DNA from 4 places in the Mitsuaria sp. RG genome. Region 1 is predicted to be linked to each of the others. Evidence: predicted binding sites of a transcription regulator. Region 1 holds the regulator's gene; each other region holds the start of a gene.
The links. Region 1 encodes sigma-54, which starts transcription at its own class of promoters, with help from an activator protein. Its sites were predicted from a motif close to TGGCANGNAANCTGCTTT; they were not measured.
Positions count from the first base shown of each region.

Region 2: a site for sigma-54 is predicted at 2,329-2,346, ahead of POF53_RS12575 (urease accessory protein UreD). Genes of this name have one in related genera too.
Region 3: a site for sigma-54 is predicted at 4,467-4,484, ahead of glnK (P-II family nitrogen regulator). Genes of this name have one in related genera too.
Region 4: a site for sigma-54 is predicted at 5,313-5,330, ahead of hmpA (NO-inducible flavohemoprotein). Genes of this name have one in related genera too.

Region 1 covers NZ_JAQMYQ010000051.1:9,071-16,842, forward strand. The annotation lists gene POF53_RS22130 (KpsF/GutQ family sugar-phosphate isomerase) at 1-301, shown strand, start outside; gene POF53_RS22135 (KdsC family phosphatase) at 302-826, shown strand; gene lptC (LPS export ABC transporter periplasmic protein LptC) at 835-1,407, shown strand; gene lptA (lipopolysaccharide transport periplasmic protein LptA) at 1,394-1,918, shown strand; gene lptB (LPS export ABC transporter ATP-binding protein) at 1,919-2,644, shown strand; gene POF53_RS22155 (RNA polymerase factor sigma-54) at 2,818-4,317, shown strand; gene hpf (ribosome hibernation-promoting factor, HPF/YfiA family) at 4,396-4,704, shown strand; gene ptsN (PTS IIA-like nitrogen regulatory protein PtsN) at 4,717-5,181, shown strand; gene rapZ (RNase adapter RapZ) at 5,184-6,038, shown strand; gene POF53_RS22175 (HPr family phosphocarrier protein) at 6,059-6,331, shown strand; gene POF53_RS22180 (ZIP family metal transporter) at 6,490-7,368, opposite strand; gene POF53_RS22185 (superoxide dismutase) at 7,389-7,772, opposite strand, start outside.
Region 2 covers NZ_JAQMYQ010000019.1:548-8,319, forward strand. The annotation lists gene POF53_RS12560 (ATP-binding cassette domain-containing protein) at 1-1,102, opposite strand, end outside; gene POF53_RS12565 (hypothetical protein) at 1,450-1,800, opposite strand; gene POF53_RS12570 (glyoxalase superfamily protein) at 1,800-2,168, opposite strand; gene POF53_RS12575 (urease accessory protein UreD) at 2,452-3,285, shown strand; gene POF53_RS12580 (urease subunit gamma) at 3,297-3,599, shown strand; gene POF53_RS12585 (urease subunit beta) at 3,610-3,927, shown strand; gene ureC (urease subunit alpha) at 3,924-5,627, shown strand; gene ureE (urease accessory protein UreE) at 5,638-6,123, shown strand; gene POF53_RS12600 (HupE/UreJ family protein) at 6,143-6,688, shown strand; gene POF53_RS12605 (urease accessory protein UreF) at 6,688-7,362, shown strand; gene ureG (urease accessory protein UreG) at 7,374-7,772, shown strand, end outside.
Region 3 covers NZ_JAQMYQ010000004.1:149,224-156,995, forward strand. The annotation lists gene xerC (tyrosine recombinase XerC) at 1-892, shown strand, start outside; gene POF53_RS04150 (HAD family hydrolase) at 889-1,584, shown strand; gene sutA (dormancy-specific transcriptional regulator SutA) at 1,784-2,113, opposite strand; gene POF53_RS04160 (ammonium transporter) at 2,545-3,879, opposite strand; gene glnK (P-II family nitrogen regulator) at 3,927-4,265, opposite strand; gene POF53_RS04170 (accessory factor UbiK family protein) at 4,672-4,935, shown strand; gene POF53_RS04175 (gamma-glutamylcyclotransferase family protein) at 4,939-5,292, shown strand; gene POF53_RS04180 (TOBE domain-containing protein) at 5,334-5,762, shown strand; gene mgtA (magnesium-translocating P-type ATPase) at 6,683-7,772, shown strand, end outside.
Region 4 covers NZ_JAQMYQ010000002.1:44,681-52,452, forward strand. The annotation lists gene cyoB (cytochrome o ubiquinol oxidase subunit I) at 1-1,375, opposite strand, end outside; gene cyoA (ubiquinol oxidase subunit II) at 1,379-2,323, opposite strand; gene POF53_RS01630 (disulfide bond formation protein B) at 2,883-3,389, opposite strand; gene hmpA (NO-inducible flavohemoprotein) at 4,090-5,268, opposite strand; gene norR (nitric oxide reductase transcriptional regulator NorR) at 5,423-6,973, shown strand; gene POF53_RS01645 (chemotaxis protein) at 7,214-7,772, shown strand, end outside.

The DNA of each region.
Region 1 (7,772 bases):
TGAAATGTCTCGCAAAGGTCTGGGCATGACCGTGGTCCTGGGTGACGACGGCAAGCTTGCCGGCGTATTCACCGACGGCGACCTGCGCCGCAGCCTGGACCGCAACATCGACGTGCACAAGACCCTCATCGACGAGGTCATGACCGTGCACGGCAAGACCGCCCGCGCCGAGATGCTCGCCGCCGAGGCACTGAAGATCATGGAAGACCACAAGATCAGCGCGCTGGTGGTGGTCGATCAGGAAGACCGCCCGACCGGCGCCCTGAACATGCACGACCTGCTGCGCGCCGGAGTGATGTAAATGAACCAGGACCTGATGCAACGCGCCAAGGCCATCAAGCTGGCGGTGTTCGACGTCGACGGCGTGCTCACCGACGGCCGCCTGTATTTCCTCGAGGACGGCAGCGAGTTCAAGACCTTCAACACCCTCGACGGCCACGGCATCAAGATGCTCATGGCCGCGGGCGTGACCACCGCGATCATCAGCGGGCGCAAGACCCCGGTGGTCGAGCGCCGGGCGAAGAACCTCGGCATCCCGCACCTGTTCCAGGGCCGCGAGGACAAACTGGTGGTGCTCGACGGCCTGCTCGCCGAACTCAATCTAAGCTATGAACAGGTCGCCTACCTCGGCGACGACCTGCCCGACCTGCCGGTGATCCGCCGCGTGGGCCTGGGCATGGCGGTGCACAACGCCGCGGCATTCGTTCGCCAGCACGCCCACGGCGTCACCCTGGCTCGCGGCGGCGAAGGCGCCGCCCGCGAGTTCTGCGAACTGATCATGCAGGCCCAGGGCACCCTGGACGCTGCCAACGCCCATTACCTGTAAGGCTGCCCATGCTCAGCAAGAAGATCAGAAATGTCGCGCTGCTAGGCGGGATCGCCGCCGTGCTGGTTGCGGTAGGCTATTGGAACATCAGCCCGGAGACCTTCCTCGACCAGCCGCAGGCCCAGGTCGACCAGAGTGCCATCGACTACTACGCGATCAACGCCCACAGCCTGCAGTTCTTGCCCGACGGCAAGCTGCAGTACGAGATGACCGCCGCCAAGGTCGAGCACCTCAAGGCCAGCGAGGTCACCCTGGTAACCACGCCCGACCTGCACATGTACCGCGGCACCGAGTACCCCTGGCACGTGCAGAGCAAGCGCGCCGAGGTCAACCCGGACGGCACCGAGGTCGAACTGATCGACGATGTGCGCGTGGCGCGCACCGACGACAAGCAACGTGAAACCATCATCACCAGCACACGCATGACCGTGTTCCCGCAGAAGCAATATGCGCAGACCGAGCAAGCCGTTAGAATCGACGGCGCCGGTGGCACGACTACGGGCAAAGGAATGAAAGCGTATTTGAAAGAAGGCAGGATGGACCTGCTCTCTAACGTAAGAGGACAGTATGAGGCTCGTTAAAACCATCCCCCTTCTGCTCAGCCTGGGCGTAGCACTGGGAAGCGCGAGCGCCTTCGCCCTGCCGAATGACCGTGACCAGCCGATCCGCATCCAGGCGGACAACGCCCACCTGGACGACAAGCAGGGCGTTGCCACCTACACCGGCGACGTGATCATCACCCAAGGTTCGATGATGATCAAAGGCAACACCGTGACCATGACCCGCTCCGCCTCCGGCGACATCGACGTGGTCACCTCGGTGGGCAACCTGGCCTACTTCGAGCAGCAGCAGAGCGCCGCCAAGCCCGACAAGATGAAAGGCTGGGCCGTGACCATCCAGTACCAGGCGCAGAAAGACACGGTGATCCTTACCGACCGCGCCAAGGTCGAGAACGAAGGCAACACCACCGAAGGCGAGAAGATCGTCTACAACACCAAGACCCAGGTGGCTACCGCCGGTCGCGGTGGCAACGTGACTGCACCACGTCAGCGCATCGACATGGTCATTCAACCGAAGAAAAAGGCCGAGTAAATGGCAACCCTCAAAGCCCAGCACCTGGCCAAGAGCTACAAGGGCAGGCAGGTCGTTCGCGACGTCAGCCTGTCCATCGACAGCGGCCAGATCGTCGGCCTGCTCGGCCCCAACGGCGCCGGCAAGACCACCTGTTTCTACATGATCGTCGGCCTGGTCCAGGCCGACCAGGGCCGCGTGCTGATCGACAGCCTCGACGTCAGCCACCAGCCCATGCACGGCCGCGCCCAGGCCGGTATCGGCTACCTGCCGCAGGAAGCCTCGATCTTCCGCAAGCTGTCGGTGGCCGACAACATCATGGCCATCCTCGAGACCCGCAAGGACCTCGACCGCGACGGCCGGCGCAAGGAGCTGGAAAGCCTGCTGCAGGAATTCCACATCAGCCACATCCGCGACAACCTCGGCATGAGCCTCTCCGGCGGTGAACGCCGCCGCGTCGAGATCGCCCGCGCCCTGGCCACCGCGCCCAAGTTCATCCTGCTGGACGAACCCTTTGCCGGTGTCGACCCGATCTCCGTGGGCGACATCAAGCAGATCATCCACCACCTCAAGAACAAGGGCATCGGCGTACTGATCACCGACCACAACGTTCGCGAGACCCTGGACATCTGCGAGACCGCCTACATCGTCAACGATGGCCAGCTGATCGCCGAAGGCGACGCCGAGACCATCCTGGCCAACCAGCTGGTCAAGGAAGTGTACCTGGGGCACGAGTTCCGACTCTGACCCCGGCCTGCCCGGAGCACTGGCGCAAGCGCCTGTTCGAGGCTTAAGTTGTTACAGTGCTCTAGGCAAACGCTGCAATTTCAGGCATACAACTTGCTTAAAATCGGCGCCCAGGCGCCCTCCGTGTAGTGGATGGCGCATGCGCGCCGGCAACAAGGTATCAAGCCCCAGCCATGAAACCATCGCTCGTCCTAAAAATGGGCCAGCAACTGACGATGACCCCGCAGTTGCAACAGGCCATCCGTCTGCTTCAGCTCTCCACCCTGGACCTCCAGCAGGAAATCCAGGAAGCGCTGGAGTCCAATCCGATGCTCGAACGTCAGGAAGACGGCGAGGACTTCGACAACAGCGATCCGATGGCGGACAACGCCGAGAACAAGCCGACCGCCGAAGTCCAGGACAACAGTTTCCAGGAAACCAGTACCAGCAGCACCGCGGAAAACCTCGAAGACGGCGAATGGGCCGAGCGCATCCCCAACGAACTGCCGGTCGACACCGCCTGGGAAGACATCTACCAGACCAGCGCCAGCAGCCTGCCGAGCAACGATGACGACGAGTGGGACTTCACCACCCGCACCTCGGTCGGCGAGAGTCTGCAGAGCCACCTGCTGTGGCAGCTCAACCTGGCGCCGATGTCCGACACCGACCGCCTGATCGCCGTCACCCTGATCGACAGCATCAACAGCCAGGGCTACCTGGAAGACACCCTCGAGGAGATCTGCGCAGGCTTCGATCCGGAACTCGACATCGAGCTGGACGAGGTCGAGGCGGTGCTGCACCGCATCCAGCAGTTCGAACCTGTCGGCATTGGCGCCCGTTCCCTGGGCGAATGCCTGCTGCTGCAACTGCGCCAGCTGCCGGCCTCGACACCGTGGATGAGCGAGGCCCAGCGCCTGGTCACCGACTTCATCGACCTGCTCGGCAGCCGCGACTACAGCCAGCTGATGCGCCGCATGAAGCTCAAGGAAGACGAACTGCGCCAGATCATCGAACTGGTGCAGACCCTCAACCCGCGGCCCGGCTCGCAGATCGAGTCCAGCGAGCCCGAGTACGTCGTGCCTGACGTCATCGTGCGCAAGGACAGCGAGCGCTGGCTGGTCGAGCTCAACCAGGAAGCGGTACCGCGCCTGCGGGTCAACCCGCAGTACGCCGGCTTCGTCCGCCGCGCCGACACCAGCGCCGACAACACCTTCATGCGCAACCAGTTGCAGGAAGCGCGCTGGTTCATCAAGAGCCTGCAGAGCCGCAACGAGACGCTGATGAAGGTGGCGACGCAGATCGTCGAGCACCAGCGCGGCTTCCTCGACCACGGCGACGAGGCCATGAAGCCACTGGTGCTGCACGATATCGCCGAGGCGGTGGGCATGCACGAGTCGACCATTTCCCGGGTGACCACGCAAAAATACATGCACACCCCGCGCGGCATCTACGAACTGAAATACTTTTTCTCCAGCCACGTGAGCACCGCCGAAGGCGGCGAATGCTCGTCCACGGCGATCCGCGCGATCATCAAGAAACTGGTGGCGGCGGAAAATCAGAAAAAGCCATTGAGTGACAGCAAGATCGCTGGTTTACTGGAGGCACAAGGCATCCAGGTAGCCCGTCGCACCGTCGCCAAGTACCGCGAATCGTTGGGCATCGCCCCGTCGAGCGAGCGCAAGCGACTGATGTAGCCCCGGGATGTGCCACAGCGTTTCAGTGGCAGGTGCAATACCTGCCTCTTTATGCACGGGCAACAAAGGAGAAGCTGTATGCAAGTCAACATCAGTGGACAGCATGTAGAAGTCACCCAACCACTGCGCGATTACGTGCTTGAGAAGCTCGCCCGCGTGGAGGGTCATTTCGACAAGATCACCAATGCGACGGTGATCATGAAGGTCGAGAAGCTGCAGCAGAAGGTGGAAGCCACACTCCAGATTCCCGGTGGCGAAGTCGTCGCCAACGCCGAACATCAAGACATGTATGCGGCGATCGACGCCCTGGCAGACAAACTTGATCGCCAACTGAAAAAACACAAGGAAAAACAGCAAAGCCTGCTGCAAGGCGCAGCCGCCCGCTGATCCCCCTCATCCATGATCCGACTTGAAACCATCCTGACCCCCGGCCGTTCCCTCGTGAACGTGCCGGGCGGCAGCAAGAAGCGCGCCCTGGAAAAGGTCGCCAACCTGATCGCCGAGCAAGTACCCGAGCTGGAGATGCAAGACGTCTTCGACAAGCTCATCGCTCGGGAAAAACTGGGCTCCACCGGTTTTGGCAATGGCATTGCCATTCCCCACTGCCGGCTTGTGGGCTGCACCGCGCCAGTGAGCGCCCTGCTGCACCTGGACGCCCCTATCGATTACGATGCCATCGATGGCGCACCGGTCGACCTGCTGTTCGTCCTGCTGGTCCCGGAAGCTGCCACCGATGCTCACCTTGAACTGCTGCGCCAGATCGCCAGCATGCTCGATCGCAAGGAGGTCCGCGATCGCCTGCGTGCCGCCGACAGCAGCGATGCCCTTTACCAGGTCGTCCTGGACGTACAGAACGAGCACTGAACATGCGCCTGATCATCGTCAGCGGCCGCTCCGGCTCCGGTAAGAGCACCGCCCTCGACGTGCTGGAAGACAACGGCTACTACTGCATCGACAACCTGCCCGCCGGGTTGTTGCCGCAGTTGGCGGAAAACGCGCTGATCAACACCGAGTTGCTGCAACCGAAGGTCGCGGTATCCATCGATGCGCGCAACCTCCCCAGCCACCTGTCGCGCTTCCCCGAACTGCTGGATGAGGCACGTTCGCGGCATATCCAGTGCGACGTGCTGTACCTGGACGCCGACGAAGACACCCTGCTCAAGCGCTTCTCGGAAACCCGCCGCCGCCATCCGCTGACCAACGACAGCCGCTCGCTGGCCGAGGCGATCCGCGTGGAAAGCGAGCTGCTCGGGCCGATCGCCGACCTCGCCGACCTGAAAATCGACACCACCAATCTGAACCTCTACCAGCTGCGCGATTCGATCAAGCTGCGCCTGCTCAACCAGCCCGAGCCAGGCACCGCGTTCCTGGTCGAGTCGTTCGGCTTCAAGCGCGGCATGCCGGTGGACGCCGATGTGGTGTTCGATGTGCGTTGCCTGCCCAATCCATACTGGAAGCCGGAACTTCGCGAGCATTCCGGCCTCGAACAGCCGGTGATCGATTACCTGGCCGCCCAGCCGGACGTCGAGGAAATGTTCCAGGACATCTCCGGCTACCTGCTCAAGTGGCTGCCACGCTTCGCCGCCAGCAACCGCGCCTATGTCACCATCGCCATCGGCTGTACCGGCGGCCACCACCGCTCGGTGTACATCACCGAACGGCTTGGCCAACTGCTCCAGCAATCCCTGAAAAACGTCCAGGTCCGCCACCGCGACCTCTAGCCCACAGGATCCGCCCCACGATGCCCGCCCGCGAAATCACCATCATCAACAAGCTGGGCCTGCATGCGCGGGCGGCCGCCAAGTTCGTCGGCGTGGCCGGTCGCTTCCCCTGCCAAGTACGGGTCGGCCGCGCGCCGGACAAGCTGGTGGACGGCAAGAGCATCATGGCGGTGATGATGCTCGCCGCGGGCAAGGGCACGCCGGTGCACCTGCACACCGAGGGCGAGCAGGACGGTGAGGCCATGGATGCACTGGTCGCGTTGATCAACAATTTCTTCGACGAAGGCGAGTAAGCGCCGCTAGCGACTGCGCACGCTTCCTGTAGGAGCGGCCTTGTGCCGCTAAAGGGCTGCGTAGCAGCCCCGGCAATGCAGCAATGTTGCTGAAAACCAGGGGCTGCCATGCAGCCCTTTCGCGGCACAAGGCCGCTCCTACAGGGACCGTGCCGGGCTCAGGACATCGCCGTGTCCATCACCATCATCAGGCAGAACCCGACACACAGCCCCAGGCTCGCCAGGCGGTGATGCCCGTTGCTGCGCGATTCGGGAATGATCTCCTGGGTCACCACCAGCAGCATTGCCCCCGCCGCGCAGGCCAGGCCCAGCGGCAACAGCAGTTCGGCGATGTTCACCAGCCAGGCGCAGATCACCGCGGCCAGTGGCTCGACCAGCCCAGACGCCGCGCCGATCAGGAACGCCTTGAACCGCGACATGCCCGCCCCAGCCAGCACCAGGGCGATCACCAGTCCCTCCGGCACATCCTGCAGCGCGATGCCCATGGCCAGGCTGTCGGCATCGGGCATGCCACCGCCGGCGGACACGCCGATGGCCATGCCTTCGGGAATGTTGTGGGCAATGATGGCGATGACAAACAACCAGATCCGTGCAGCGATCACCGGTTGCTGATCGCTGCCGACCAAGGCCTCTGGCGAAGCGCCGGAGACCTTGAGATCGACCAGGAACAGGCACAACGCGCCGAACAGCAGGCCGCTGCTGATCACCCCACCGGCGCCCCATGGGCTGAAGCCGATGGATTGTGCCGCATCCAGCCCGGGAATGATCAGCGAGAACGCGGTGGCCGCCAGCATCACCCCGGCGCCGAAGCCGAGCAAGGTGTCGGCCACGGCCACCGGCATGTTGCGGATCACCAATACCGGTACCGCGCCCAACGCCGTCCCCAGCGCGCACAATGCGCCGCCCTCAAGGGCACGCAACATGCGCGGTTCCAGGTCCAGCCAGGCGATGCCCCGCGCCACCAGCAACGCGGTGCCGACCAGCAACAGCAAGGTCCCAAGCGCCAGGCGGAACAGGCGCACACTGCTGACAGACATCACCTCGGAGCGCATACCGGTCAGACTCGTTTCAGGGCTTCAAGGTAGCGACGTTCCACTTCGGCCCAGTCGACCACGTTGTAGAAGGCGCCAATGTATTCCGGACGACGGTTCTGGTACTTCAGGTAGTAGGCGTGCTCCCACACGTCCAGGCCGAGGATCGGCGTGTTGCCGTGCATCAGCGGGCTGTCCTGGTTGCCGCTGCTCTCCACTACCAGCGTTTTCTGCGGGGTCACGCTCAGCCAGGCCCAGCCGCTGCCGAAACGGGTCAGTGCGGCCTTGGTGAAAGCCTCCTTGAACGCCTCGAAGCCGCCGAGCTGCGCATCGATGGCCTTGGCCAGCTCACCCTGTGGCTGGCCGCCCCCCTTGGGTGACATCACGGTCCAGAACAGGGTGTGGTTGGC
Region 2 (7,772 bases), on a different contig from region 1:
CCCCCAGTCGCTGGCCCAGGCACAGGCGCAGGTCCAGCGCCGTGGTCGTGCCCCGTGGCAGGTACAACCCTTCCAGGGCCAGCACCTCGCGTCCGGCATGTCGTTGCGGCGTGGGGGCGTGCAGCATGATCGGCACCTCGCGTTCGACCTGACGTGCCGCCTCGCGCACTTGTTCGTCCAGGGTCGCCTTGGCATCCCGCAGCTCGCGGCGCTGGCGCCCGGCGGTGGCCTGGCTGCGCTGTTGCTGGCGGTCGAGCAGAATCTGCGCCTGGTTCGCCTGCCTGGCCTGGCGCCCGGCGCTGGCCTGGTGACGCTCGAGATTCTCGCGCTGACGTTGCAATGCCACGGCCTGGCGTTGACGTTGCTGCTTGAGGCGCAGCAATTCCTGCGCGGCCAGTTCGGCCTGCGCGGTGCTCTGCTGCCGGTAGAAGGCGAAATCGCCGCCATAGGCGCGCAAGCCAAGGGGCGACAGTTCGACGATGCGTGCCATGTGCCCGAGCAGTGCCCGATCGTGACTGATCACCAGCAGGCCCTTGTCCCAGCCCTGGAGCATGTCCAGCAGCATGGCCCTGGCACTGCTGTCCAGGTGGTTGCTTGGCTCGTCGAGGATCAGGTAGTCGGCCTCGCTCAGCCAGGCGCCGAGCAGGGCGACGCGCATGGCCTGGCCGCCGCTCAGGCGATTGGCCGGGCAGTGCGGGTCGAGATGACCCAGGCCATGGCGTTGCAACTGAGCCTGCAATCGCGAGCGGATGTCCCAGCGATCGCCGACTGCGTCGAAGTCCGCCGGGTCGATGCTGCCGCGTTCGATCCGTTCGAGGGCGCGCAGGGTGCCACCGATCCGGGCCAGGTCAGCGAGAGTGGCGCTGTTGGCGAGTACCTGCTGGTCGAGATGATGCACCCGGCCATGGCGCAGGCAGTGGCCCTGGCTGGGCTCGCGCAGGCCGGCCAGCAGTTGCCCGAGCAAGCTCTTGCCCACGCCGTTGCGTCCGACCAGGCCGGTGTGGCGCAGGTCGAAGGATTCGTTGAGGTCAGTGAAAAGTGGCCTGCCATCGGGCAGGACCAGGGTGACGCTGTCCAGCGTCAGGATCGACGAGTTCGTCATGCACAACTCCACTCATGCCGCGACATCCCCGGTGTGAACCGGAGGCTGAAGACTGGCCGTCAGGCTGACGGCGGCATCAATGGCGCATTGGACGAATACCTCGTGGTGTGGAATGGGTGCAAGACTAGTCCAGCAACGCGTTGGAAGGCAACGTTTTCGCCTATGCGCGTCGTCAGCACATGCGCAATCCCCTGTAGGAGCGGCCTTGCCGAGGCGTCGGACCGGCCGGAAAGGGCTGCGTAGCAGCCCCGGCGATTGATGCGTCAACGCTGAAAACCTGGGGCCGCTACGCGCCCCCTTCGCGGCACGAGGCCGCTCCTACAGGGACCGCGCAGGGCTTGAAGGGCTCAGCGCAAACGCCGGTTCCAGTCGCCGCCATGATCGCGCCAGCAGGCTTCTTCGCTGTCGAAGCGCACATGCCAGGCCACATGGTCCAGTTCGATCCCCGCGTCGCTCAGCGCCTGGGCGGTCAGCGCGATCATCCGCGCCTTGTCCGCGCCGGCCAGGGCCCGGGCCTTGTCGGTGTCGTCGGTGAACACCCAGGTGATGCGCAGGCTGGCGGGGAAGTCGTCGAGGTCCACCTGATGGGTGAGCCAGGCGAAACCGACGATCTCGCCCTGGGCGGTGGCGCAGGCCTCGGTCAGGCAGGCGACCATCTCCCGCTCCAGGCGCGCCAGGGCACGCTTGCCGCCGGCCATCAGACGTTGTCGATCTGCTGGCAGAAGCGCAGGCGGTTGCCGAACGGGTCGGCGACCTGCATCTCCAGGCCCCAATCGACTGCCTCGGCGTGCGGTCGCGCATAGCCGTATTGTTTGGCCAGCAGTTCACGCTCCAGGGCCTTGAGGTCCTCGACCCGGGCGAACACTGCCGCGCCCGGCGTGGCGTCGCCGTGGTGCTCGGACAGGTGCAGGATCAGACCGTCGCGGTGGACCTGCATGTACAGCGGCAGGTCCGGGGCGAAGCGGTGTTCCCAGTCGAGCTGGAAACCGAGGAAGTCGAGGTAGAACTCCCGGGCCTTGTCGACCGAGAAGATCCGCAGGATCGGAATGGCAGGGGCGAATTGCATGAGGACGTCCTTGGCTCGAAAAAGGGCAGGGTGGTCACTTTAGCGCACTTCGCCATCGAGGCTGGCACCCGAATTGCGCGCCGGGGCGCAGCCGCTCTGGGCCGCAGCCTTGCGGCATGACTGACGGTTCGAAAGTTTCATCATCGTTCATCTGCGCAGTTGGCCCGCTCCCTGCTATATCCCCTCAGCGAATATTGATCGAGTGGTCAGCCCGGCGTGCCCGCAAGCCCCCGCGCTTGACCCTCAATCCGGCCGCCAGGCCACGGATTTCAGGGGTTCCAGGATGTCGTTGGCGCAACAGATCGACCCACCGCAGGCTGACCCGGGCTGGAGCGCCCATCTGCAGTTGCGCTTCGTCCAGCGCGAGGGCGTGACCCGCCTTGGTGCGCGGCGTCATGTCGGACCTCTTTTGGTGCAGCGGCCGTTCTACCCGGAGGGCGCGCCGTGCCATGTCTATGTGCTGCACCCGCCCGGCGGGATCGTCGCCGGTGACCGCCTGGAGCTGGACATACATCTGGAAACCGGCAGCCACGCCTTGCTGACCATGCCCGGCGCCAGCAAGTTCTACCGCAGCATCGGCCCCACCGCGCGCCTGGCCCAGCGCTTTCACCTCGCCGCCGGCAGCACCCTGGAGTGGCTGCCCCAGGACAGCATCTTCTTCAACGGCGCCCGGGCCTGCCTGGACAGCCGCTTCACCCTCGAGCCCGGTGCCCGCCTGCTGGCCTGGGAGACGCTGTGCCTGGGCCGCCCGGTGATGAGCGAGCGCTTCGAGCAGGGCGCCCTGGACAGCCGATTGCGCATCGAACTGCCCGGCGAGCCCGGCCTGCACGAGCGCCTGCGCATCCAAGGCGGGCACCTGGACAAGCTGGCCGGGCACCCGCTGATCGCCACGTTCTGCGCCGCGCCGGCCGACCAGGCGCTGCTCGACCAGGTGCGCCAGGCCCTCGACGAACTGGCCACGCCCGCCGGCGCGACCCTGCTCGGCCCGCTGCTGGTGATCCGCCTGCTCGACCATGACAACCAACACCTGCAACGTAACCTGCAGCGCCTCTGGCACCTGCTGCGCCCGGCCGTGCTCGGCCTGGCGCCGTGCCCGCCGCGCATCTGGGCCACCTGAAGAGAGCCGCCATGGAGCTGACCCCGCGAGAGAAAGACAAACTGCTGCTGTTCACCGCCGCCTTGCTGGCCGAGCGGCGCCTGGCCCGTGGCCTGAAACTCAACTACCCGGAAGCGGTGGCGCTGATCAGCGCCGCGGTACTCGAAGGCGCCCGCGATGGCCGCACGGTAGCCGAGCTGATGAGCCTGGGGCGCGAGGTGCTGGTGCGCGAACAGGTGATGGCCGGTGTGCCGGAGATGCTGCACGACGTCCAGGTCGAGGCGACCTTTCCCGACGGCACCAAGCTGGTGACCGTGCATGAACCCATCGTTTGAGGAAGCCGGCATGATCCCCGGAGAAGTCCAGGTCGCCGCGGGCGACATCGAGCTCAATCTCGGCCGCCAGACTGTCAGCGTCAGCGTGGCCAACCATGGCGACCGCCCGGTGCAGGTGGGCTCGCACTACCACTTCTATGAAGTCAACGACGCCCTGGTATTCGAGCGCGAGCCGACCCGTGGCTATCGCCTGGACATACCGGCCGGCACCGCGGTGCGCTTCGAGCCGGGGCAGGCGCGCACCGTGCAACTGGTGGCCTATGCCGGCAAGCGCGAGGTGTACGGTTTCCAGGGCAAGGTGATGGGCGCGCTGGAGGGCAGGGCATGAGCCGCATTTCCCGCCAGGCCTACGCCGACATGTTCGGTCCCACCGTCGGCGACCGTGTGCGCCTGGCCGATACCGCGCTGTGGGTGGAGGTGGAGAAGGACTTCACGATCTACGGCGAGGAGGTCAAGTTCGGCGGCGGCAAGGTGATCCGCGACGGCATGGGCCAGGGGCAGATGCTCGCGGCGCAGGCCATGGACCTGGTGCTGACCAACGCACTGATCATCGACCACTGGGGCATCGTCAAGGCCGATATCGGTGTCAAGCACGGGCGTATTGCCGCCATCGGCAAAGCCGGCAACCCCGATGTGCAGCCTGGTGTCACGGTGCCTGTAGGGCCGGGTACCGAGGTGATCGCCGCCGAAGGCAAGATCGTCACCGCCGGCGGCATCGACTCGCATATCCACTTCATCTGCCCGCAGCAGGTGGAAGAGGCGCTGACCAGCGGCGTGACCACGTTCATCGGCGGCGGCACCGGCCCCGCCACCGGCACCAACGCCACTACTTGCACCCCCGGCCCCTGGTACCTGGCGCGCATGCTTCAGGCCGCCGACTGCCTGCCGATCAACATCGGCCTGCTGGGCAAGGGTAACGCCTCGCGGCCCGAGGCCCTGCGCGAGCAGATCGCCGCCGGTGCCGTGGGCCTCAAGCTGCACGAAGACTGGGGCTCGACGCCCGCCGCCATCGACTGCTGCCTGGGGGTGGCCGAGGAGATGGACATCCAGGTGGCGATCCACACCGACACCCTCAACGAGTCGGGCTGCATCGAGGACACCCTGGCCGCCATCGGCGAGCGCACCATCCATACCTTCCACACCGAAGGGGCGGGCGGCGGCCACGCGCCGGACATCATCCGCGCGGCGGGGCAGGCCAATGTGCTGCCGTCCTCGACCAACCCGACGCTGCCCTACACCGTGAACACGGTGGACGAGCACCTGGACATGCTCATGGTCTGCCACCACCTGGACCCGAGCATTGCCGAGGACGTGGCCTTCGCCGAGTCGCGCATCCGCCGCGAGACCATCGCCGCCGAGGATATCCTCCACGACATGGGCGCCTTCGCCATGACCTCCTCCGATTCCCAGGCCATGGGCCGGGTCGGTGAGGTGGTGCTGCGCACCTGGCAGGTGGCGCACCAGATGAAGCTGCGCCGCGGCCCGCTGGCGCCGGACGGCGCCTACAGCGACAACTTCCGGGTCAAGCGCTACATCGCCAAGTACACCATCAACCCGGCATTGACCCACGGCATCGCCCACGAAGTCGGTTCGGTGGAGGTGGGCAAGCTGGCCGACCTGGTGCTGTGGGCGCCGGCATTCTTTGCGGTCAAGCCGGCCCTGGTGCTCAAGGGCGGGATGATCGCCACGGCGCCGATGGGCGATATCAACGGCTCGATCCCGACCCCGCAACCGGTGCACTACCGGCCGATGTTCGGCGCCCTGGGCGCGGCGCGGCATGCCACGCGCATGACCTTCCTGCCCCAGGCCGCCGTGGACCGTGGCCTATCCCATGAACTGAAGCTGCAGAGCCTGATCGGCGTGGCCCATGGCTGCCGGCGGGTGCGCAAGGCCGACATGCTCCACAACACCCTGCAACCGCTGATCGAGGTCGATGCCCAGACCTACCAGGTGCGTGCCGACGGCGAGCTGCTGGTGTGCGAGCCGGCCCACGAGCTGCCGCTGGCGCAGCGCTATTTCCTGTTCTGAAGGAGCGAACATGATTGTCCTTACCCGTCGCATCACCCAGGCCGAGGCCATCACCGGCACCGTCACTCTCAATGTCGACAGCCGCATCAAGAGCCGCCTGCGGGTCACCCTCGACGATGGCCGCGAGGCCGGGTTGATGCTCGAGCGCGGCCATCTGCTGCGTGGCGGCGAATTGCTGGGCGACGCCGAAGGCACTCAAGTGATCCAGGTACTGGCCGCGCCGGAGGCGGTGTCCACGGTGCGCTGCACCGACCCGCACCTGCTGGCCCGCGCCGCCTACCACCTGGGCAACCGCCATGTGCCGCTGCAGATCGAACCGGGCCTGTTGCGCTACCAGCACGACCATGTGCTCGACGACATGCTGCGCGGCCTGGGACTGGAGGTGGTCGCCGAACAGGCGCCGTTCGAGCCCGAGGCCGGTGCCTACCAGAGCGCGCCCCATGGTCATTCCCATGGCCACGCCCATCCGTTCGTACGCCTGCCAGCCCATTCCTGACCTCACCCTGGAGCCCACAATGAAAAAGACTTTCGCCCTGGTACTGCTGATGGTGGCCCTGCCGGCCTTCGCCCACCCCGGCCACGACGCCAACCCGCTGCAGGACGGCCTGCTGCATCCGCTGACCGGGCTCGATCACCTGCTGATGCTGCTCGGCACCGGCGTGCTCGCCGCCCTGACCCGGCGCAACCTGACCTTGCCGCTGGCGACCCTGGCGGCGATGTTCGGCGGCGCGGTGTGCGGCCATCTGTTCGGCGACGTGGTCGGCATGGAGCAGATGATCCTCGGCTCGCTGCTGGTGGCCGCTGCCGCCATGCTGCTGCCGAGCCGCCAGTTGCTGCTGTCGCTGATCATGCCGGTGTTCGCCCTGTTCCACGGCTGGGCCCATGGCGTGGAAGCCACGCCCAGCGCGTTCTGGCAGTTCAGCGTCGGCTTCGTCACGGTCAGCGGCTTGCTGCTGGCTGTAGGCTTCGGTGTCGGCTGCCTGCTGCGCCGCCATGCCGGCCTGCAGAAAGCCTTTGGCGGCGGCCTGCTGGCCGGTGCCGCGCTGGTGCTGGCCGGTTGATGACCAGCGACCTGGCGCTGCTGCGCCTGCTGCAGCTGGCCAGCCCCGGGCTGCCCGTGGGTGGCTTCACCTATTCGCAAGGCCTGGAGTGGGCCGTGGAAGCTGGCTGGGTGAAGGATGCCAAGGGCTTTGCCGCCTGGCAGCGCGAGCAGTTGCACGACACCCTCGGCCATCTCGATTGGCCGCTGCTGGCGCGCCTCTACCGGGCCTGCCAGGCGGACGATGCCGAGGCCTTCGCCCACTGGAGCCTGTTCCTGCTGGCCAACCGCGAGACCGCCGAGTTGCGCCTCGAGGAGCGCCAGCGCGGCAGCGCCCTGGCGCGCCTGCTCGATGGCTGGCAACTGGCGCAGGCTCCGGCCTGGCGCGCCAGCCTCGAACTCAGCCAGCTGGGCGGCATGGCCTGGCTCGGCGCGCATTGGTCGATCCCGTTGCGCCAGCTCGCCCTGGGCCATGGCTTCGCCTGGCTGGAAGGCGCGGTGATGGCAGGGGTGAAGCTGGTGCCGTTCGGCCAGCAGGCCGCCCAGACCTTGCTGCGCGACCTGGGCGAGGCGCTGCCCGCCGTGCTCGACCATGCCCTGGCCCTCGATGACGACCAGCTCGGCGGCGGCCTGCCGCTGCTGGCCATCGCCTCATCGCGTCACGAAACCCAATACACCCGATTGTTCCGTTCCTGAGGACTGCCTAGATGGAAAACTACCAGCAACCCCTGCGCGTCGGTGTCGGCGGCCCGGTCGGTTCCGGCAAGACCGCGCTGCTCGAGTGCCTGTGCAAGGCCATGCGCGACCACTACCAGATCGCCGTGGTGACCAACGACATCTATACCAAGGAAGACCAGCGCATCCTCACCGAGGCCGGGGCCCTGGCGCCCGAGCGCATCGTCGGCGTCGAGACCGGCGGCTGCCCGCACACCGCGATCCGCGAGGACGCCTCGATGAACCTGGCCGCCGTCGAAGATCTGGCGCGCAGGTTCGGCAACCTCGAAGTGATCTTCGTCGAGAGTGGCGGCGACAACCTCAGCGCCACCTTCAGCCCGGAACTGGCCGACCTGACCATCTACGTGATCGACGTCGCCGAGGGCGAGAAG
Region 3 (7,772 bases), on a different contig from region 1:
CCAGCTGGAGGCTTATTGCGCTCACCTGCGCAACGAGCGCCAGGTGTCCGAGCACACCCTGCTGGCCTACCGTCGCGACCTCGAGAAAGTCATCGAATTCTGCAACACCCAGGGCATCGCCGGCTGGGGCGCCCTGCAGGTCCAGCAGCTACGCCAGCTGGTCGCCCGCCAGCACCACCATGGCCAGTCCTCGCGCAGCCTGGCGCGCCTGCTTTCGGCGGTGCGCGGCCTGTACCGCTTCCTCAACCGCGAAGGCGATTGCCAGCACGACCCGGCCAACGGCCTGGCGCCGCCCAAGGGTGAGCGGCGCCTGCCCAAGGTGCTGGACACCGACCGCGCCCTGCAACTGCTCGATGGCGGCGTCGACGACGAATTCATCGCCCGTCGCGACCAGGCGATCCTCGAACTGTTCTACTCGTCCGGCCTGCGCCTGTCGGAGCTGACCGGGCTCGACCTTGAACACCTGGACCTGGCCGCCGGGCTGGTGCAGGTGCACGGCAAGGGCGGCAAGAGCCGCGTGCTGCCGGTCGGCCGCAAGGCCCGCGAGGCGATGCAGGCGTGGCTCAAGCTGCGCGGTATCGCCGGCCCGCGGGACAGCGCGGTGTTCCTCAGCCGCCAGGGCAAGCGCCTCGGCCCCCGCGCCATCCAGCTGCGGGTCAAGGCCGCCGGCGAGCGCGAGCTCGGCCAGCACCTGCACCCGCACATGCTTCGCCATTCCTTCGCCAGCCACCTGCTGGAATCGTCCCAGGACCTGCGCGCGGTGCAGGAGATGCTCGGCCATGCCGACATCAGCACCACGCAGATCTACACCCACCTGGACTTCCAGCACCTGGCAGCGGTGTACGACAGCGCCCACCCTCGGGCCAAACGCAGCAAGGACACGGACTCATGAGCATCAAGCTGATCACCTTCGACCTGGACGACACCCTCTGGGACACCGCGCCGGTCATCGCCAGCGCCGAAGTCGTCCTGCGCGACTGGCTCGAAGCCAACGCGCCGATCCTCGGCGGCGTGCAGGTGGAGCACCTGTTCGCCATCCGCGAGCGCCTGGTGCAGGCCGAGCCGGGCCTCAAGCACCGTATCAGCGCCCTGCGCCGACGGGTGCTGTTCCACGCCCTGGAAGAGGTCGGCTACAGCGAGAAACACGCCCAGGAGCTGGCCAACGAAGGTTTTGAAGTGTTCCTGCATGCCCGGCACCAGGTCGAGGTGTTCCCCGAGGTGCAGCCGGTGCTGGAGATCCTGCGCCACCACTACACCCTCGGCGTGGTCACCAATGGCAATGCCGACGTGCGCCGCCTGGGACTGGCGGACTACTTCCGCTTCGCCCTGTGCGCCGAGGACCTGGGCATCGGCAAACCGGACCCGGCCCCGTTCCTTGAAGCGCTGAAGCGCGGCGAGGTGGACGCGGGGGCGGCGGTGCACGTCGGCGACCACCCGGGCGACGACATCGCCGGCGCCCAGCGCGCCGGGTTGCGGGCGGTGTGGTTCAACCCGCAACACAAGCCCTGGAGCGGCGAGCAGGCGCCGGATGCCGAGATCCAGCGGCTGTCGCAGTTGCCCGATGTGCTCGCGCGCTGGCGCTGAGCAGGCTTCGCCATCCCTCTAGGAGCGGCCTTGTGCCGCGAAAGGGCTGCGCAGCGGCCCCAGGATTTTAGTATCGACAACGACCCTGGGGCCGCTTTGCGACCCTTTCGCGGCACAAGGCCGCTCCTACAGAGACCGTGCCAACCTGACAGGCACAAAAAAGCCCGCAGCGACGGCGGGCTTTTTTGCGTTCAACCACTCAGATAGGGCGGCTGCCGTACTTGTTGTCCGGCTTCTTGGGCGGATCGGCGACCACGTTGGCCTCCACTTCCTGCACCTTGCCACCGCGCGACAGGAACTCTTCCATCGCCTTGGCCAGCGCATCGCGCTCTTTCTGCTTGGCTTCCATGCTCGGCATCTCGTCTACCGAGACCGCCGCCTTGGACTTGCCCTTGGCCGCCGGAGCCGGGCTGCTGTCGTCGTCGCCGGAGTCTTCCGCGCCGTCGTCAGCCGCTGCCTCAAGGCCTTCATCAGCCTCGTCTTCGTCGCCTACCTCGAGGTCGTCATTTTCCAGATCGTCGTCGCTCATGTTCTACCTCATGACTTGCGAAAAGCAGGTTAGTTATAGACCGGTGCAGCCGTAGACCGGCAGCCACCAGTGAAAATTCAACTGGCCGTGGATTGGCCACTGCCCTGGGTGTCCACCCCCTCATGGGGGGTCCGGCACCCTGCAGGCCCTGCTCCTGGCAAGGCCTGACAAAATTTTTTGAGCCCTTGCTGGCCACAGGCTATTGGCAAGCCTAGCAAAGGGTAGCGAAGTGTGTGGACTACTCGTCCAGCTTCCTTCGGCGCGCATTCTAGCGCGCTCGCAGAAAAAGCAAAGCACCAGAAACACCCGATGGCTTGTAAGTTTTAACCCCAGGTCGCGATCAGCGCAGGGAAACCGTTTGCCCCAGGCCAAACGGTAAATTACAGGCAAAAAAATGCCCGGCGAACCGGGCAAGTTTTCCAGCATCGCGGTTACAGGTTGTAGCCGCGCTCGTTGTGTTGAGCCAGGTCGAGGCCGACCGACTCTTCTTCTTCGCTGACCCGCAGGCCCATCACCAGGTCCAGGACCTTGAGGATCACGTAGGTAACAATGGCGGTGTAGACCACGGTGAAGATCACACCCTTGGCCTGGATCCAGAACTGCGCGGCGATGTCGGTGACCGCGCCGAAGCCGCCCAGGGCAGGCGCCGCGAACACGCCGGTGAGCAGGGCGCCGATGATGCCGCCGATGCCATGCACGCCGAAGGCGTCGAGGGAGTCGTCATAGCCCAGCTTGCGCTTGAGGCTGGTGGCGCAGAAGTAGCAGACCACGCCGGACACCAGGCCGATCACCAGGGCGCCCATCGGGCCGACGGTGCCGGCGGCCGGGGTGATGGCGACCAAGCCGGCAACCACGCCCGAGGCGATGCCCAGGGCGCTTGGCTTGCCGTGGAAGATCCACTCGGCGAACATCCAGCCCAGGGCGGCGGCGGCGGTGGCGATCTGGGTCACCAGCATGGCCATGCCGGCGGTGCCGTTGGCGGCAGCGGCGGAACCTGCGTTGAAGCCGAACCAGCCGATCCACAGCATGGCCGCGCCCATCAGGGTGTAGCCCAGGTTGTGCGGGGCCATCGGCGTGGTCGGATAGCCTTTGCGCTTGCCCAGCACCAGGCAGCAGACCAGGCCGGCGATACCGGCGTTGATGTGCACCACGGTGCCGCCGGCGAAGTCCAGCACGCCCCAGTCCCACATCAGCGCGCCGTCACCGCTCCAGACCATGTGCGCGATCGGCGCATAGACCAGGGTGAACCACACGCCCATGAAGATCAGCATCGCCGAGAACTTCATGCGCTCGGCGAAGGCACCGACGATCAGCGCCGGGGTGATGATGGCGAAGGTCATCTGGAAGGTGATGAACACCGCCTCGGGGAACAGCGCGGTGGCCGAGGTCAGGCCCGACGGCGTGACGCCGTTGAGGAAGGCCTTGGAGAAGCCACCGATGAAGGAATTGAAGTTGAGCACGCCCTTTTCCATACCCGCGGTATCGAAAGCCAGGCTGTAGCCGTAGATGACCCAGAGGATGCTGATCAGCCCGGTGATGGCGAAACACTGCATCATCACCGACAGCACGTTCTTCGAGCGCACCATGCCGCCGTAGAACAGGGCCAGGCCCGGGATGGTCATGAACAGGACCAGTGCCGTCGAGGTGAGCATCCAGGCGGTGTCGCCGGAGTTCAGCACGGGGGCGGCAGTTTCCTCGGCCAGGGCCAGCCCTGGCATTACGAGGGACAATAGGGCTCCTAGCCCTGCGATCTTGCGCAGAGTCATGTTGTTTTCTCCTGGGGCGTTGGGTTTGGTGAGGCTTTGCTTGGCGCTTAGATCGCGTCGGTATCGGTTTCGCCGGTACGGATGCGGATCGCCTGCTCCAGATTGACCACGAAGATCTTGCCGTCGCCGATCTTGCCGGTGTTGGCCGCCTTGGTGATGGCTTCGATCACCCGATCGAGGTCCTTGTCGTCAATGGCGACATCGATCTTCACCTTGGGCAGGAAATCGACCACATATTCAGCGCCGCGATACAGCTCGGTGTGACCCTTCTGCCGGCCGAAGCCTTTGACTTCGGTCACGGTGATGCCCTGAACGCCGATTTCCGACAGCGACTCGCGCACGTCGTCCAGCTTGAACGGCTTGATGATGGCAGTGACTAGCTTCATGAAACTCTCTCCCGATTTGGTGGACTTGCCCCAGGAAAACAAACCCGTCTCAAGTCTAAGCGCAGCGCCTGGCTTTGTAACGCGTCGTCGGCTCCATCCTCCCCGCCGACGCACGATCCGGCTGTGACGAAGAACCTTCCGGCTCCGCCTGCGCACTGCCTGGTCACAAGGGACTGCATCAGTGCATGGCTCGCTCAGGTCATTGCAGAAACCTTGCCAGTTGGCGCAAGTCACGGGAAAACAGGTAGTTGCGTGAACCGGTAGGGATTGGCCAATCGCCAGCAGGGAAAAAGCGCACAAAATCGGTGCGCGACCTTTGGCCGCCCTGCGCGAAAAGCGTGCAGCGCAAGTGGCCCGGGGGCCCGTGCTACACTGCTGCCCTTTCAGTGATCAGCGGATACCAGACATGCTCGCGCCCAAAGCCTTCCTCGATGCCCTGAGCGACCAGGCATCGCGCCTGTTCAGCGGCGATACCGCCGCGCCTCGTGCCGAACTGGAAAGCCAGTTCAAGGTGCTGATGCAGGGCGCCTTCAGCAAGCTCGACCTGGTCAGCCGCGAGGAATTCGACAGCCAGATGGTGGTGCTGGCCCGCACCCGCGCCCGCCTCGAAGCCCTCGAGCAGCAATTCGCCGAGCTGGAAGCACGGATCGCCCCGCCTACTCAGGAATAAGTCATGCAACCGTCCAGCGATTACCCGGTGCTGCTGTTCTCCTACGGCACCTTGCAGGACAAGGCCGTGCAACTGGCCAACTTCGGCCGTGAACTGACCGGCCAGGCCGACCGCATGCCGGGCTATCGCCAGGACTGGGTGCAGATCACCGACCCGCAAGTGCTGGCCACCAGTGGCAAGAGCCACCACCCCATCGTCTCCCCCAGCGAGCGGGCCGAAGACAGCGTCGCCGGCATGGTCTTCCAGATCAGCGAACAAGAGCTGGCCGCCGCCGACCGCTACGAAGTATCGGACTACAAGCGTATCGCCGTCGGCCTCGCCTCGGGGCTGACCGCCTGGGTTTACGTACGCGCCTGAATCCTTTGGGCGTGGTGATTGATCACACGGAGTGCTTCCCCATGAAAGTCAGTGCACGCAATGTCTTCGAAGGTACTGTCAGCGCCGTCCAGCCTGGCGCGGTGAATGCCGAGGTCGAGCTGACCCTGGGCGGCGGCGAGAAGCTGGTGGCGGTGGTCACCATGGCCAGCCTGCACAACCTCAACATCAACGTCGGCAAGCAGGCCGTGGCGCTGGTCAAGGCGCCTTGGGTAGTGCTGATGACCGATGCCGCCGGCTACAGGCTGTCTGCGCGCAACAGCCTGGAAGGCGAAGTGCTGCGGGTCGGTGACGGCGCGGTGAATGCCGAGGTGGTGCTGAAGCTCTCGGGCGGTACCAAGGTGTATGCCATCGTCACCCGCGAAGCGGTGCAGGAGCTCGGCCTGAAGCCGGGTGTTAAGGCCACTGCGCTGATCAAGGCCTCGCACATCATCCTGGGCGCCAAGCCTTGATCGAATGCCTGCTTCTGCCTTGACCAGGCAGAAGCGCGCGCACCCTGTGGGAGCGGCTTCAGCCGCGAAGCAAGCGACGCGGTGGATGGCACCGGCTTCGCCGGTGTTCGCGGCTAAAGCCGCTCCCACAGGTACCACGCCAACCTGTAGGAGCGGACTTGCCCCGCGATAGCACTTGCGCAGTACCTTGCATTAATTCCCCTCCCAGCAGATGAAACATATTTAAGTTACGCCTTCCCGGTTGACTTCCCCGCTATGCTTTGCATAAAGTTCACCCGCCCCGAAAAGCGGGCCTTTATTTCAACTCACGAAGAATTCAATGGACACAGTATCTAGTCGCTGTCTGGCAGCCTTTGGCCGCCAGGCACTTGAACCGGAACTCCGGGCCCGCCCCTAGGTCGGGCAAGCCGCGCCAGAGCCTGCTGCTCCGCCGTCGCTTGTCGCCCCGGGTGCCCGCCCGGTCGGAGGCAAGCTCATGAACCTCGATATCGCCATCCCTCGCCTGCGCACCTGTGCGCACAAGGCCCCGCACCGTCCTGTCCTCGGCTGGGGTCTGACCTCGTCCCTGGAACCGCCCAGTCGATAGCGCGCCCGTTGCTGCCTGCAGTGACGCGCGCCGTGCTGTCCGTTCGCTGAACTGACGCCATATAAATCGTCAGAAACTTCCGAACTTTAAGTAATTAAAGTTCGTTGAAGTTCTATTGCCCGCCATTTAACAAAGGGATTAACCGACCATGGAATCAGCCAGTAGAAAGTTCGCTGCCGATCTTATTTCCGGCATTCGCCAGCGAACACGTAAACGTCGGAAAAACCACGTTTTTCATTGTTTGAATCATTGCGACACGGGACACGTTCACTCACCTTCCCAACCGTGAGTCGACTGTGTGTCGTGCCGCCTCCTGCGGCAGGAGCACAGCCAAATGACCGTAAAAGACCGCAACACCCACAGCAAAGCCGGCGATGATGCCCGCCTGTCCATGCGTGCCGCCCGCGAGGCACGCAACGGCCTGGCCGTGACCCTGGCCAACCTCGACGCCAGCGAGCTGGGCCTGACCGAACACGAGGCCGCCAAGCGCCTGCAGCGCGACGGCGCCAACCAGGTCGCCCACGACAAACCGCAACCGGCCCTGGTGCAATTGCTCAAGGCCCTGCACAACCCCTTCATCTACGTGCTGCTCACCCTCGCCGGCATCAGCTTCGTCACCGACTACTGGCTGCCGGTAAGCGCCGGCGAGCTGGAGGAAGCGGACCTGACCAAGGTCATCATCATCATGACCATGGTCAGCCTCAGCAGCCTGCTGCGCTTCTGGCAGGAGTACCGCTCGGGCAAGGCCGCCGATGCGCTCAAGGCCATGGTCCGTACCACCGCCACCGTGCTGCGCCGCGAGCGCCACGACCAGCCGGCGCGCCTGCGCGAAGTGCCGATGAACGAACTGGTGGCCGGCGACATCGTGCAACTGGCCGCTGGCGACATGATCCCCGCCGATATCCGCCTGATCGAGTCCCGCGACCTGTTCATCAGCCAGGCCGTACTGACCGGCGAAGCGCTGCCGGTGGAGAAATACGACACCCTCGGCCACGTCGCGCAGAAATCCGCCGGAGGCAGCGCCAACGATGAAAGCGGCCTGCTGGACCTGCCCAACATCGGCTTCATGGGCACCAACGTGGTCAGCGGCCGCGCCCGCGCCGTGGTGGTGGCCACCGGCAAGCGCACCTACTTCGGTTCGCTGGCCAAGGCCATCGTCGGCTCGCGCAGCCAGACCGCCTTCGACCGCGGGGTGAACAGCGTCAGCCGTCTGCTGATCCGCTTCATGCTGGTGATGGTGCCGGTGGTGTTCATGCTCAACGGCGTGGTCAAGGGCGACTGGAGCGACGCCTTCCTGTTCGCCCTGGCCGTGGCCGTGGGCCTGACCCCGGAAATGCTGCCGATGATCGTCAGCGCCAACCTGGCCAAGGGCGCCGTGGCCATGGCCCGGCGCAAGGTGGTGGTCAAGCGCCTGAACGCCATCC
Region 4 (7,772 bases), on a different contig from region 1:
ACCAGAAGGCAGCCTTGCCCCACTTCTCGTTCAGGGTGAAACCGAAGGCTTTCGGGAACCAGAAGGCGAAGCCGGCGATGTAGCCGAATACCGCGCCACCGATGATCACGTTGTGGAAGTGGGCGATCACGAACAGGCTGTTGTGCAGAACGAAGTCGGCACCTGGAACAGCCAGCAGGACGCCGGTCATGCCACCGATGGAGAAGGTGACCATGAAGCCCAGGGTCCACATGATCGGCGCGGTGAAGCGCAGACGGCCCTGGTAGATGGTGAACAGCCAGTTGAACAGCTTCACACCGGTCGGAATGGAGATCAGCATCGTCGCCAGGCCGAAGAAGGTGTTGACGCTGGCGCCGGCACCCATGGTGAAGAAGTGGTGCAGCCAGACCGCGAAGCCGAGGATGGCGATCGCGCCCGAGGCGTAGATCATCGAGTGGTGACCGAACAGGCGCTTGCCTGCGAAGGTCGAGGTGACTTCCGAGAACACGCCGAAGGCCGGCAGGATCAGGATGTAGACCTCAGGGTGACCCCATGCCCAGAACAGGTTGACGTACATCATCGGGTTCCCACCAAGCTCGTTGGTGAAGATATGGAAGTCCAGATAACGGTCAACGGTCAGCAGGGCGAGCGCGGCGGTCAGGATCGGGAAGGAAGCGACGATCAGCACGTTGGCCCAGGTGCAGGTCCAGGTGAAGATCGGCATGTCCATCAGCTTCATGCCAGGGGCGCGCATCTTCATCACGGTGACGAGGAAGTTCACGCCGGTAAGCGTCGTACCCAATCCGGATAGCTGTAGCGCCCAGATGTAGTAGTCGACACCCACCCCAGGGCTGTACTGGATACCCGCGAGCGGCGGATAGGCAACCCAGCCGGTCTTGGCGAATTCACCAACGCCCAGCGAGATGTTGACCAGCAGCACGCCTGCCAGCAGCAGGTAGAAGCTCAGGGAGTTCAGGAACGGGAAGGCAACGTCACGTGCACCGATCTGCAGCGGAACCGCGAGGTTCATCAGGCCGGTGAAGAACGGCATCGCCATGAAGATGATCATGATCACACCGTGGGCGGTGAAGATCTGGTCATAGTGTTCAGGCGGCAGGTAGCCTTCGGAGCCACCGGTGGCGGCGGCAAGCTGGGTACGCATCATGATGGCGTCGGCGAAGCCGCGCAGCAGCATGACCATAGCGACGATGATGTACATCACGCCGATTTTCTTGTGGTCGACCGTGGTCAACCACTCGGTCCACAAGTAGGTCCACTTGCGGAAATAGGTGATGGCACCAACGACAGCGATACCACCGAGCGCGATCATGGCAAGCGTCACCATGACTATCGGCTCGTGATACGGTATCGCCTCCAGAGTTAATTTACCGAACATCTCTTACTCCTCTGCACCGGCAGCTGGTTGCATACTCGATTCCACACCCTTGGTAGTGGCCAGGTCTTTGCTGCCTGCTTCTTCGTGGTTCGGACGACCGCGGTTCATGCCTTCGTACTTGTCGACGATGCGCTGGAACTGGTCAGCCGGAGCCTCGCTGTACAGCGCGACTGGGTTGTTTTCGCTAGCTTTGGCCAAGGCGTCATATTCGGCCTGGTCCAGTTTCTTCGGCGATGCCTTCACTTCAGCGACCCATGCATCGAAGTCAGCTTGCGAGGTGGCAACAGCCTTGAATTTCATACCGGTGAAGCCGGCGCCGCTGTAGTTGGCGGAGATACCGTCAAACACACCGTTTTCGTTGGCGATCAGGTGCAGTTTGGTGGTCATGCCGGCCATGGCGTAGATCTGGCCGCCCAGACCCGGGATGAAGAAGGAGTTCATCACGGCGTCGGAGGTGACACGGAAGTTGACCGGGGTGTTGGCCGGGAAGACGATCTTGTTGACCGTGGCGATGCCCTGCTCCGGGTAGATGAACAGCCACTTCCAGTCCAGCGCGACCACGTCGATCTGCACCGGCTTCACATCGGAATCCAGTGGACGGTACGGGTCCAGCTTGTGGGTGGAGTGGTAGGTGAAGTAACCCAGGGCGATGATGATCAGGATCGGGATGATCCACACCGCGGCCTCGATCTTGGTCGAGTGCGACCAGTCGGGGGTGTAGGTGGCGGCCTTGTTGGAAGCACGGTACTTCCAGGCGAACGCCAGGGTCATGATGATCACGGGCACGACCACCAGCAGCATCAGGCCGGTGGCGATCAGGATCAGGTTCTTCTGCTCAATGCCGACCTGGCCCTTCGGGTCGAGCAGGGTCCAGTTGCACCCACTGAGTAAAAGCATGCCTAAAAAGGGCAATATGCCAAACAGTCTGGGGTAACGCTTTTTACTCATCTCACGACCTCTAGATCAGCTTGCTTCAATGCAATTTGTGTTTTGGTAGCCAACACTTCGTCCTGCCAAGTGCGGCAATTGGCGCCCGTACTCGCCCCTGCCAGGGATCCGACTGCAGGATCTTGGCGTCAAGCGGGTGTGCGGTGCTTATGGTTTCGTAGGCAACAGGCCTGTACTTCAGACCAAGTCCATTTGGTGCGGAAAACGCGGAGGGGGGTCCGCCCGGTATCGCCGTTGGGCGAAACTTGACGAAGTCAGCAAATGGAAAGCGCTGCGGCTTCCATCAATCCTGCGACTTGCAAGCAGTGCCGAACGGAAATTGGGGGCGATTGTAGATAGGTCGTTCAACGATGACTATGACTTATTGAGCAACAGTCTTTTACAGAATGCGTAACAATGCTGGTCAAAAAATCAACTTCGCGACAGTTTGTCGCACCCCTTCCAGTAGCCCTGAAAGCCTTGCCGCGCAAGGGCTGGTGGCTGACCTGGATCAATCGTGCGGTGCGCACTGCGGCTTATCTCGCCGCGCAATAGACCCAGGTCAATTCGGGACTTTGGTCTAAGCGCGACGTCGGTTTCGGTAGATCCCCAGGGGCACCAGCACCGCCGTCAGGACGAAGGCCACCAGCGCCCATTGCGCCAGCGACAGGCCGAGGATCGGCGGGTACGGGGTGGAGCAGAAACCGTCGACCTGGAAGGCCAGCGGCCAGAGCTTGGCCAGCGGCAGGTCGTCGACGATGGGCTGCAGGGTGTCGATGCCGCAGCTGACCATCGGGTTGGCGAGTATATACACATGGTTACCCGCCGCAATGATCCCGCCGATGGCGCTGAGCACCACCAGCGCCTCGAAGAAGGTCAGGCTGCGACGCCCGGGCATGGCCGCGGCGATGAAGGCGAAGAGCGCGATGAACAGCAGGGCATAGCGCTGCAGGATGCACAGCGGGCAAGGCGCCTCGCCCAGCACCACCTGCATGTACAGGGCGCCGCCGATCAGCGCCAGGCAGATCACGCCGAGGAGCACCAGAAAGCGCCGTTCCCGATTCAGGCGCGATGAGAGTTCGTTCATTGCCGATTCCTTCGATGGAGAGTGGCAGCGCGGGCTGCCCGAGGGGCGCCCAGTCTACACGCTGGAGATGACCTTTGAATGCATCGAGGAGGGGCGTGCGCGGCTATCCATTGATGACCTAGTGTCCTGTCTCGGAAATACGTTCTCTTTTGGCGAGTGGCTTGGGTGTTCGGCCAAGGCGCCGCGACGAGTCATAGCAGGGCTATGGCGAGGAGTGGCAACGCCGGCCGGGCGCCCAAGACGCCGCCAAAAGTGAACAGCTTATTTCCGAGACAGGACACTAGGACCGAGCGGGTCGATTTCGGTTCACTGGCGCACATGAAAAATACGCCAGCCCGAGCGCCGGACAGGGGCAGGCCCCTCAACACCCGGGAGTGAAGGATACAGTGATTAAAGGAGGATTAAAGATGAACGCGGGTGTAGAGGCGTTCATCACTTTCTATATAGAGAAGGGGTGGTAGGCCCAATGGCTGGCAAGCCAGCCCCCGCACGGAGAATGCAATGGTCCGCTTCGTTCTCGATTACCCACGGTTGGGAGCATCCGGTACGGGAGCTGGCTTGCGAGCAATTGGGATGGTGAGCATCCCCGGGGGCGCTTTGCGCCCCGTTCGCGGCACAAGGCCGCTCCTACAGGGATCGCGCACTCCTGTAGGAGCGGCCTTGTGCCGCGAACGGGCTGCGCAGCAGCCCCCGGCGATTGCTACTCCAACGCCGCCGCCGGCCCGAAGAACTCGTAACGGCTCTGCCCTTCCGGCACGCCCAAGCCCTTGAGCTGGCGCTTGATCGCGGCCATGAAGCCCTTCGGCCCGAGGAAGTAGGCATCGACATCGCGCTCACGCGGCATCCACTCCGCCAGCAGGTCTTGATCCAGCAGGCCCACCGCGTCGGCAGCACGACTGCCATCGTCCTCGGCGTAGCAATAGAAGCGCTTGAGCTGCGGGTGACGCGCCGCCAGGCCGTCGACCCAGTCGCGGAACGCATGCACCGCGCCATTGCGCGCGCAATGGATGAAGTGCACCGGACGCTCGGTCTTGAGCGCCGCCTCGAGCATCGCCAGGGTCGGGGTGATACCCACGCCGCCACTGATCAGCACCAGCGGCTTGTCACTGGCGGCCAGGGTGAAGTCACCGGACGGCGGGAACAGTTGCAGGGTATCGCCGACCATCAACCCGTCATGCAGGTAGTTGGAGACCTTGCCACCCGCCTCATGCTTGACGCTGATGCGGTACTGCTCGCCGTCGCACAGGGCCGACAGCGAGTAGTTGCGACGCTGTTCCTGGCCATCGATGAACAGTTGCAGGCCAATGTACTGGCCCGGCTCGGCCTTGAGCACCGGCTGGCCATCGACAGGTGCGAAGTAGAACGAGACGATCTCGCTGCTTTCCTGCTCGCGGCGCACCAGGCGAAACTCGCGGGTACCACGCCAGCCGCCAGCGGCTTGCTCCTTCTCTTTATAGAGGTGCTCTTCCGCGCCGATGAGGATGTCGGCCAGTTGGCCATAGGCGGCGGCCCAGGCGGCGATCACTTCAGGGGTGGCAATGTCCTTGCCCAGCACTTCCTCGATGGCGCGCAGCAGGCAGCTGCCGACGATCGGATAGTGTTCGGGGAGGATCTGCAGGGCCACATGTTTGTTGATGATCTGCCCGACCAGGTCGCCCAGCTGCTCGAGCCGGTCGATGTGGCGGGCGTACATCAGCACGCCGTTGGCCAGGGCGCGCGGCTGGTCGCCGCTGGCCTGGTGGGCCTGGTTGAACAGCGGACGCACCTCGGGGTACTCGCTGAGCATCAGTTTGTAGAAGTGGGTGGTCAGGGCCTCGCCACCGCTTTCCAGCAGGGGGACAGTGGCCTTGATGATTGCACGTTGTTCGGCATTGAGCATTGCGACAACTCCTGAGCCTTTGGCTTCGAATGGTTGCGTAAGGCTTTTCAGCAATCGTGCCAACTTTAAACACCAATAAAATCAGGCTTTTGAGCACATCAGTGTCATAAAGACACACCCAGGCGTATAGTCATTACGACCAACAGGAGTCCATATGACTGCAAAGCCCCTGCTCACCGCCCTCCTCCCCCTGGTCAGCGACCTCTCCTGCGACCTGCCCGATCAGGAGCGCTACCGCCGCCTGCTCGGTGCCATGCGTGGCCTGCTGCCCTGCGATGCTGCAGCGCTGTTGCGCCTGGACGGCGAATGGCTGGTGCCGCTGGCGGTGGACGGCCTGTCGCCAGACACCCTGGGGCGGCGCTTCAAGGTCAGCGAACACCCGCGCTTTCAGACTCTCCTCGGGCGCCCGGAGCCGACCCGCTTCGCCAGCGACAGCCCGTTGCCCGACCCTTATGACGGTCTGGTCAATGCCGAGCATGTCGACCTCGAAGTCCACGACTGCATGGGCTGCCCGTTGATGGTCGACGAGCGCCCGTGGGGCCTGCTGACCCTCGACGCCCTCACCCCCGGACAGTTCCAGAGCCTGGAGCTCGATGCCCTGCAGGCCTTCGCCAGCCTGGCCGCCGCCACGGTGACCGTGGCCGAGCGCATCGAGCACCTGGCCCTGCGTGCCGAGGACGAACACCAGCGCGCCGAGGTGTACCGCCAGGCCAGCGGCCAGGACCGGGAACTGATCGGCCAGAGCAAGGCGCACAAACGTCTGGTCGAGGAGATCCGCCTGGTCGGCGGCAGCGACCTGACCGTGCTGATCACCGGCGAGACCGGCGTCGGCAAGGAGCTGGTGGCCCAGGCCCTGCACCACGCCAGCCAGCGTGCCGACAAACCGCTGGTCAGCCTCAACTGCGCCGCCCTGCCCGACACCCTGGTGGAAAGCGAACTGTTCGGCCATGTGCGCGGCGCCTTCACCGGCGCCCACGGCGAACGCCGGGGCAAGTTCGAGCTGGCCAACGGCGGCACGCTGTTCCTCGATGAGGTCGGCGAGCTGCCCCTGGCGGTGCAGGCCAAGCTGCTGCGGGTGCTGCAGAGCGGGCAGCTGCAGCGGCTGGGCTCGGATCGCGAGCACCGCGTGGATGTGCGCCTGATCGCCGCGACCAACCGCGACCTGGCCGAGGAAGTGCGCAGCGGCCACTTCCGCGCCGACTTCTACCACCGCCTGAGCGTCTACCCGTTGCACGTGCCACCGCTGCGGGACCGGGGTCGCGACGTGCTACTGCTGGCCGGCTACTTCCTCGAACAGAACCGCTCGCGCCTGGGGCTGGGCAGCCTGCGGTTGTCCGCAGACGCCCAGGCCGCACTGCTGGCCTACGGCTGGCCGGGCAATGTGCGCGAACTGGAGCATCTGATCGGCCGTTCGGCGCTCAAGGCGCTGGGGCAACACGGACAGCGGCCGAAGATCCTCACCCTGGAGGCGGCCGACCTCGACCTGCGCAACGTGGCGCCGCCCCCGCAGGTGGAAACCGAGGTGCCGTCGGCCGACGCGCCATTGCCCGAGGGTGGGCTGCGCGAGGCGGTGGATGATTATCAGCGGCAGATCGTCGAAGCGTGCCTGAATCGCCACGGGGACAACTGGGCCGCCGCCGCGCGGGAACTGGGGCTGGACCGGGCCAACCTGAGCCGGTTGGCCAAGCGACTGGGACTGCGCTAGCTTCAGGCCATGTGCAGCCCCTGCAGGAGCGGCCTTGTGCCGCGAAAGGGCTGCGCAGCAGCCCCTCATATCGATGAAACGCTGAAACTGCCGGGGCCGCTTCGCGGCCCTTTCGCGGCACAAGGCCGCTCCTACAGTTACAGCCCCGCGATGGACTGCAAATAGCAAACTAAGCTAAAGCCTGACGCCAAAAAGCCGATAACCCGGCATCCTCCCCCCATTTCGAACCGAAGGTTGCCCATGGCCACGCAAAAAGCCCGCGCGGACTCGTTGTCCCTGCTGCTGTTCACCCTGCGCAGCGGCAAGCTGATGGCAATCAACCTGCTCAAGGTCAGCGAGATCATCCCCTGCCCGCCGCTGACCAAGCTGCCGGAGGCCCACCCGCACGTCAAAGGCGTCGCCACCCTGCGCGGCAACTCGCTGTCGGTGATCGACCTGTCCCGGGCCATCGGCGAAATGCCCCTGGCCGACCCCGACGGCGGCTGCCTGATCGTCACCGAGATCAGCCGCTCGCGCCAGGGCCTGCACGTACAGGCGGTGAGCCGCATCGTCCATTGCCTGAGCACCGACATCAAGCCGCCGCCCTACGGCTCGGGCAACCGCTCGTTCATCACCGGCGTGACCCGGGTCGACAACGCCCTGGTGCAGGTGCTGGACATCGAGAAGGTCATCCATGGCATCGCCCCGCCGCCCCACGAGCCGCACCCGGGCGAAGTCAGCGAGGAAGACGCCAGCCTGCTGGCCGCCGCCAATATCCTGGTGGTGGACGACAGCCAGGTCGCGCTGCAGCAGTCGGTGC